2 linked regions of the Bdellovibrio bacteriovorus genome follow. The protein of the gene in region 2 interacts with the protein of the main gene of each other region in a pairwise test. Links are inferred from orthologs where the notes say so. Each region holds a gene or a part of one and is shown on either strand. Other genes may lie near its edges.

What was found.
Region 1: the proteins of rlmN (region 2) and ftsZ interact in binary tests that used the Escherichia coli proteins (3 or more experiments, as listed by UniProt). The link is inferred for Bdellovibrio bacteriovorus from one-to-one orthologs.

The regions. Positions count from the first base shown.
Region 1 is NZ_LUKE01000001.1:640,483-643,844, forward strand. What follows is about bases 413-3,362. They hold ftsZ (cell division protein FtsZ), read right to left. Parts: upstream 2,753-3,362; coding sequence 1,073-2,752; downstream 413-1,072. Other genes in these bases: AZI86_RS03015 (UDP-2,3-diacylglucosamine diphosphatase), read right to left, coding at 413-1,073; ftsA (cell division protein FtsA), read right to left, coding at 2,821-3,362. In the rest of the region: more of AZI86_RS03015, read right to left, coding at 321-412. UniProt on the Escherichia coli protein: Essential cell division protein that forms a contractile ring structure (Z ring) at the future cell division site. The regulation of the ring assembly controls the timing and the location of cell division.
Region 2 is NZ_LUKE01000001.1:2,033,602-2,037,276, forward strand. What follows is about bases 1-2,850. They hold rlmN (23S rRNA (adenine(2503)-C(2))-methyltransferase RlmN), read left to right. Parts: upstream 1-737; coding sequence 738-1,964; downstream 1,965-2,850. Other genes in these bases: AZI86_RS09925 (MFS transporter), read right to left, coding at 1-523; AZI86_RS09935 (PfkB family carbohydrate kinase), read left to right, coding at 1,965-2,850. In the rest of the region: more of AZI86_RS09935, read left to right, coding at 2,851-2,873; AZI86_RS09940 (beta strand repeat-containing protein), read right to left, coding at 2,870-3,675.

The DNA of each region.
Region 1 (3,362 bases), 1.4 Mb from region 2 along the record:
GGACGACCTCAACGGCCGATATAGTTTTAAGAATAGATAAGCAAGAGATGAAGTTTGCAAAATAAAAAAGCGGTCCCAAGACCGCTTTTTTATGGATGAAAAGTCCCCTTCCGAACAAGGAGACTTTTATGAATATACCCCAGCAAGGTACTATTCGGTTTTCCAAAGATTTTCTTAAACTGGTTATTTTAGCCATCCTGCTATTTTTAACCTGAAGCGGGCCATTCATATCTTAGAATGATACGTCACGAGCGATGGGCGCGCCGTGCTTAAAACACGGGAAGAACCTAGGGATAGGGGCGGTTTTTGGGACCACCTAATTATTCAGGTAAATAGACCCAGTCGCCGATGCCGTCTTTCAGACGGAAGACTTTCACCTTGGGCTCAAACCATGAGCCCAAGTTAATTGAGCGTACAGACGTGTTACCGTCAACGGCCACTTGATGATCATCAAACACATGCATATGGCCTGAGATAATTATATCAAATGGTTTTTCCGGATAAACTTTGACGGCATGATCACGAATCATCTGCACAAGCTGATCGGTATTACGATTGGCGTAATCGGAAGTGCGCGCACGGCTTTTCTTGCTGGCTCTATTGCCGATATAATCCCAAAATTGACCCGGCAAGATATTGCCTAAGGGCTTAATACGCGGATTGCGGATGATGCTGCGATATTTCAGATATTTTTCATCTTGCAGATTAATCAGATCTCCGTGCTCAACCCGCACGCGCACGCCATCGATCAAGTAATGCTGGGCTTCGACAAAGACCTCAACACCCAGTTTTTTTTGAAAGTAACCTTCGACATGCACGTCGTGATTGCCTTCGATGTAAGTGATTTTAGCACCGGCCTTTTTTAGATCCTTTAATGCTTCCATTAAAGGCCAAAACTTTTTGGCAAAATAAGTGTGCGGACCCACCCACAAATCAAAGATATCACCCACCAAAAATAAATGAACTTGCTGCGGATTTGCATTAAGCAAAGAACGCAAAAAGCGCAACAGGATTTTCCCATTGCGCTCTTCAGCGGTTTTCAAGTGGATGTCAGATAAAAACCAGGCTTCCACTATTCTTTATTCAGATCGAATCCTTGTTTCTTGCGAATGAACGCAGGAACTTCCAAGTTTTGATTCGAAAAAGGAGAACTTAAAACTTCGCGAGCCATGCGACGAGCTTCATCAAGTGATTGCTGTTCGTGGTCCACGTTCATTGAAAGTTGCTCTGGAGTGTTGTGACGATCTTTCAAGCTTTGGCTTTCCTTAAAAGCGCGTGCTTTTGCCAGCAACAAATCGCGTGGAGACACATTTGTCTCCATTTGCGGTGCAATCGGCGTTGCCATTTCAGGAGCCGGTTGCGGAGCAACTGGAGCTTGGTGAGAAGCCGGCATTTGCGGCATTACATTTTGCGCTGCTTGCTGAGCCATTTGCGGAGTCACTGCTGGAACTGGTGGAGTTACCACAGTTTCAGTGATGTGCTGTTCTGGCGACTGAGTTTGCGTGAAAGTCATTACTTGAGTTTGCACCGTCGCAATTGGCGGCAATTCCGTCGGCATTTGCTGCGCTGGTTGCTGCGGTTGTGCTTGCTGAGGCATTTGCGGCATTACCGGCATTTGTGGAAACTGAGGCATCTGCGGCATTGTTGGCATCTGAGGCATCACCGGCATCTGAAATTGCGGCATTTGTGGCATTGGCGGCAATGTATTCATTTGACCGCCGAATTGCGCTGCTTGCTGATTCAAGAAGTTTTGCATTTGGTTTACTTGAGTCATATCGTTCACAAGCTTCACTTCATGAGAATCAAATCCCGTCGCAATCACTGTCACACGAACGACGTCACCCATATTGTCATCGATAACTGCACCGAAGATGATTTCAGCTTCTTCGTGAGCGGCTTCCGTGATCAATGTCGTTGCTTCGTTCACTTCGTAAAGTGAAAGATCAGATCCGCCCGTGATGTTCACGATGATACCTGTAGCGCCATCGATTTTAACATTTTCCAAAAGTGGAGAGGAGATCGCTGCCGTCGCTGCTTCAACGGCACGGTTTTCACCGCGAGCTGCACCTGTTCCCATGATCGCAATGCCTTTAGCTGACATAACCGTGCGGATATCGGCGAAGTCCAAGTTGATCAAGCCTCTAATGTTGATCAAATCAGAAATACCTTTCACCGCTTGCAGAAGAACTTCGTCCGCTTTTTTGAAAGTTTCCAAAAGGGGCGTTTTCTCTGCAGCGATTGAAAGCAATTTTTGATTTGGGATTACGATCAAGGTATCAACGTTTTCTTTGAGTTCTTGCAAACCGCCATCAGCATGTTTGCTACGTTTTTTACCTTCGAATAAGAATGGCTTAGTCACCACCCCGATCGTCAAAGCCCCTAGTTCGCGAGCAATTTTCGCGACGATGGGCGCGCCACCAGTTCCTGTTCCGCCACCCATCCCAGCAGTGACGAAAACCATGTCAGAACCTTCCAATTTTTCTACGATTTCATTGTAAGACTCAATAGCTGCTCTGCGACCCACATCTGGATTCGCACCAGCGCCCAAACCTTTAGTAAGGTCGATACCCAGTTGGATTTTGTTAGGAGCTTTGTTGGCATTCAAAGCTTGGATGTCTGTGTTGGCTACGATGAACTCAACACCGGACATATTGGATTCGATCATCGTGGTCACCGCGTTGCTTCCACCGCCGCCGACACCAACAACTTTGATATTCGCTCCGATATTGATATTTTCCTCTAACTCAAACATTTTGCCTCCCCCAGTTAACTATTTGGCTGTCCTCGAAAACAGCACCCGCCAGTAAAAAAAATTAAAAACTAAAAAATCTGTCCAAAAAAATCTTTGATCTTTTTCGTGAATCCATCAAAAGATTCACTGATGTTCACTTCATGCTGATGCCCCAGACCCAAATCTTTGCGCTGGCTTAAAGCATATAACATCAGACCAACAACTGCTGAGAACTCTCCAGACTTCACAACATCTGTTAATCCACCGATTTCACGAGGCGAACCACGACGAACCGGAATATCAAAAATAAACTCACCCATCTCAACCAAACCATCTAATTGACTTGCTCCACCCGTCAGGACAATTCCTGATCCAAGTAAAGGCATCAATCCGCTCATGCGCAGATCGTTGGCAATTAAATTTAAAACTTCTTCCGCACGCGCTTCAATCACGTCGGCTAAATCTTTGCGAGGAATCACGCGGGACTTACGCCCACCAACGCCTTCCACTTCAATGGTCTCAGTCTCATTGACCATCGAGGCCATCGCGCATCCATATTTCTTTTTCAAATCTTCTGCCGCAAATTGTGGAGTACGCAACCCCACCGCCACATCGTGTGTGAAATGCTGTC
Region 2 (3,675 bases):
AAGCTAAAAGTGAAATCGGCGCCAGCATCGCCACCGCAAAAGTCCATCGCCAGTTGCCTGCAACGAGCTCAACCCCGGCCGCCAAAAGAGGGGCCATCAAACTGGCAACCCCATACATCGTGTGCAGGCCCGAAAGCATTTGCTGCTTGCGGTGCGCGCTGGAACCTAAAGACACCAAGACATTGGGAATCAACCCGATGACCCCTTGGCTGAGGCCGAATGTAAACGCAAAGATCAAAAAGACCCAAAAATAAGGCGCAATAGCTAAGCCCAAAAGTGAAAAGATCAATCCGATAGCGCCCCCGCGCAAAACAGTCAGGCGGTCATAGCGACGCAAAAGGTGGCGACATGCATAACTTGAGATCAACCCGGAAATATTTCCCAGGGCGAAAATGAGTGACCCCATAGAGTCGCTCACCGCAAAGTGTTTCATAATCTCAGGGAAAAGGGGCCCTCGGATGTTGTCGCTTAAGCCGTAAACCAGAAGACTTGCGTAGGAAATGATAATAAAGGGCCAAACCATGGACACACTTTAGCGGGCGGGCGTGGGGATGACAAGGACGGCCCCCAAAAAGGTCTGGAATACGAGCCCATGTATTTTTTCATTCCGTTGAAATCGCTAGGCAATATGGGGTCCCTATGCTAGAAACCACCCCACATAAACATCCTTAACTAACAAGATCACCAAGATCTTTGCTGTAACAAGCACGGCTGTGAAAAGCCAAGGAGCCCCGAAGATGGAATTAAAGACTGAAATCACCGCCGATGGTGTTTCTACTGCGCCTTTTAACTATGCTGACGACGACGTCGCTAAACCTGTCGAAAACAAACCCGTCAATTTCTATTCACTGACCTTAGATGATTTGAAAACTTACCTCAAAGGTAAAGGTAAAGAGCAATTCCGCGCTCAGCAAATTTTCAAATGGGTTTACGAACAGCGTATCACTGACGCTGAACAGATGACGAATCTTTCAAAAGATTTCCGTCAAGCTTTACCGCAAATTTTGACTTTCGAATTACCGCCTATTTTGACTCACTTAAAATCGGTCGATGGCACGCAAAAATTCCTTTTTGATATGGGCAACGGTCAGAGTGTAGAGTCCGTCGTGATTCCTTCTGAAGGCCGTCAGACGCTTTGTATTTCCTCTGAAATCGGATGTAATATCGCTTGTAAGTTCTGCTTTACGGGAAAACAAAAACTAAAACGCCGATTGCGCACTGAAGAAATCATCGGTCAATACATGCAAGTGGCCGATCGCATGCCGGAAGGTCAACGCATCACCAATATCGTATTCATGGGTATGGGCGAGCCACTGGACAATCCAGAAGCAGTATTTAAAACCATCGACGTTCTTCATTGCCAATGGGGGATTAACCTTTCCCGCAAAAAAATTACGGTTTCAACTTCAGGTATCGTGCCTGAGATGTGGCGCATCGCTGAAGCCAAAGTGCGCTTAGCGGTAAGCCTCAATGCTCCCAGTGATGAGATCCGCTCGCAAGTGATGCCTATTAATAAAAAATGGGACACAAAACAGTTGTTAGATGCGTGTAAAGACTATGCTCGTAAAACGGGCGAAAAAATCACGTTTGAATATGTTTTGCTTAAAGGTGTGACGGATCAAATTGAACACGCGCGCCAGTTGGTGAAGCTGGTTCACGGTGTGCCTTGTAAGATCAATTTGATTCCGTTCAATGAACATCCAAGTTCTGGGTACGAACGTCCTTCGGACCAAGCGGTTCAAGATTTCCACACAGAATTAAGCCGCCTGGGGGCACATGTGCTTTTACGTCGCTCTATGGGTCGCGATATTTTTGCGGCGTGTGGGCAATTGACAAGTCAGGTACCTAATAAGCCATTATCAATGGATATTTCAAATTCAGAAATCGGTGGTTTGCCAAAATTCAGACGTGAGCAAATCAAACAAATGCATGCGGCCGCAGCGGCTAAAGCACAGGAGCAATAAATGTCAGAAATCTTAGTTGTCGGCAGCGTCGCTTACGATTCAATCACAACCCCATCAGGAAAAGCCGAGCGCGCACTTGGTGGATCTGCGAATTACTTTTCGTTAGCGGCGTCTTTGTTTTCAAAAGTCCGCGTTGTTGGTGTTGTTGGTGAAGATTACGATCAACAAGACATTGATCTTTTAAAAAACCGTGGCGTTGACTTAGAAGGTCTTTCTAAAGCTCCAGGTAAGACTTTTCACTGGGAAGGCTCTTACGAAGGCGATTTGAACGAAGCAAAAACTTTGAAAACAGATTTGAACGTGTTTGAACACTTCAATCCCCAATTGCCAGAGTCGTATAAGAACTCGTCATTCGTATTTTTGGCTAACATCGCTCCTGAATTGCAATTGCAAGTTCTTGAACAAGTCAAAGCGCCAAAGTTTGTGGGCATGGATTCTATGAACTTGTGGTTGACGATCAAAAAAGAAAAAGTCATCGAAGTTCTTAAAAAAGTGGACCTAGTTTTGATCAACGAAGGTGAAGCAAAAATGTTGACGGGTGCTGCGAATGCGATTGCGGCGGCTCCGTTGATCACGGATATGGGACCTCGCGCGGTGGTTATCAAACGTGGTGAATACGGTTTTGCGATGTACTCGCGTGAACAAGGTTACTTCATCTTGCCGGCAATGCCGATTCGAACGGTGATTGATCCAACGGGCGCGGGTGATACTTTTGCTGGTGGTTTCTTTGGATATCTTGCGGCTCAAAAAGAAGTGCCGACAGTGGCGCACATGAAACAAGCTTGTATCATGGGTTCGATCATGGCCAGCCATACGATCCAAGATTTCTCGGTTCGTGCTTTAGCTAAAGTGACTTTGAACGATTTAGAAGCGCGCTTAGCTGAATATCGTAAAGTTATTACGATTTAATACGCCCATCCTTGAGAGCTGACTCGCATCATGCGATTGCGGGTCAGTGCATTGTAGTCGGTAAATGTTCCCCCGATAATGACATCTCCCGAACCATCCGAAACATTCGCGATAGAATGGACCACTCCCGTTTTCGCTGAATAAGCCACGCTGCCATCAGAATAGAAGGCCGCAAGACCTGCCGTCGTACTTTGCAAATTTAAATAACTGAAGTGACCACCAACCACAATCACTCCATCGGGCCGTTCTTTTAAAACATATCCATAGCCGAAATGGACGCTGTCTGAAACGGCGGTGATCGAATTGGCATAAAAGCTGGTATCAATAGCGCCCGTGTTCTTTAAGCGAGCGATACCCATCGCAGGAAGTCCGCGATAGGAGGTCATGATCCCCGTGATATAGAGCGTGCCGGGAACCGCTTTGGAAATCTCGATGTCATAGACGGACATGGTCCCCTTGGTGGTTGTGACACCGCTGCCCACCACAAAACCCGAATCAACTGTCCCGTCAGGGTTTAGTCGAACGATGCCTGATCTTGACGTTCCGTTGTATGCGGTAAAGTTTCCGCCTACATAAATATCCCCACTGCCGTCATCTGGCTGAGCCATAGACCACACCGTATTATTAAATCCGGAACCATTGTTAAAGGTGGTATCAAATCCGCCCGTTTTTAAAAGCTTCACAATCCGTGCGTTGGCCACGCCATTAATGGTGGTAAAAGAACCCCCTACGAATAGCGATGTTTCTGTTAATAAAATTCGCGTGACAGTGCTATTAGCACCAGTCGTGGCGAGAGGATTGA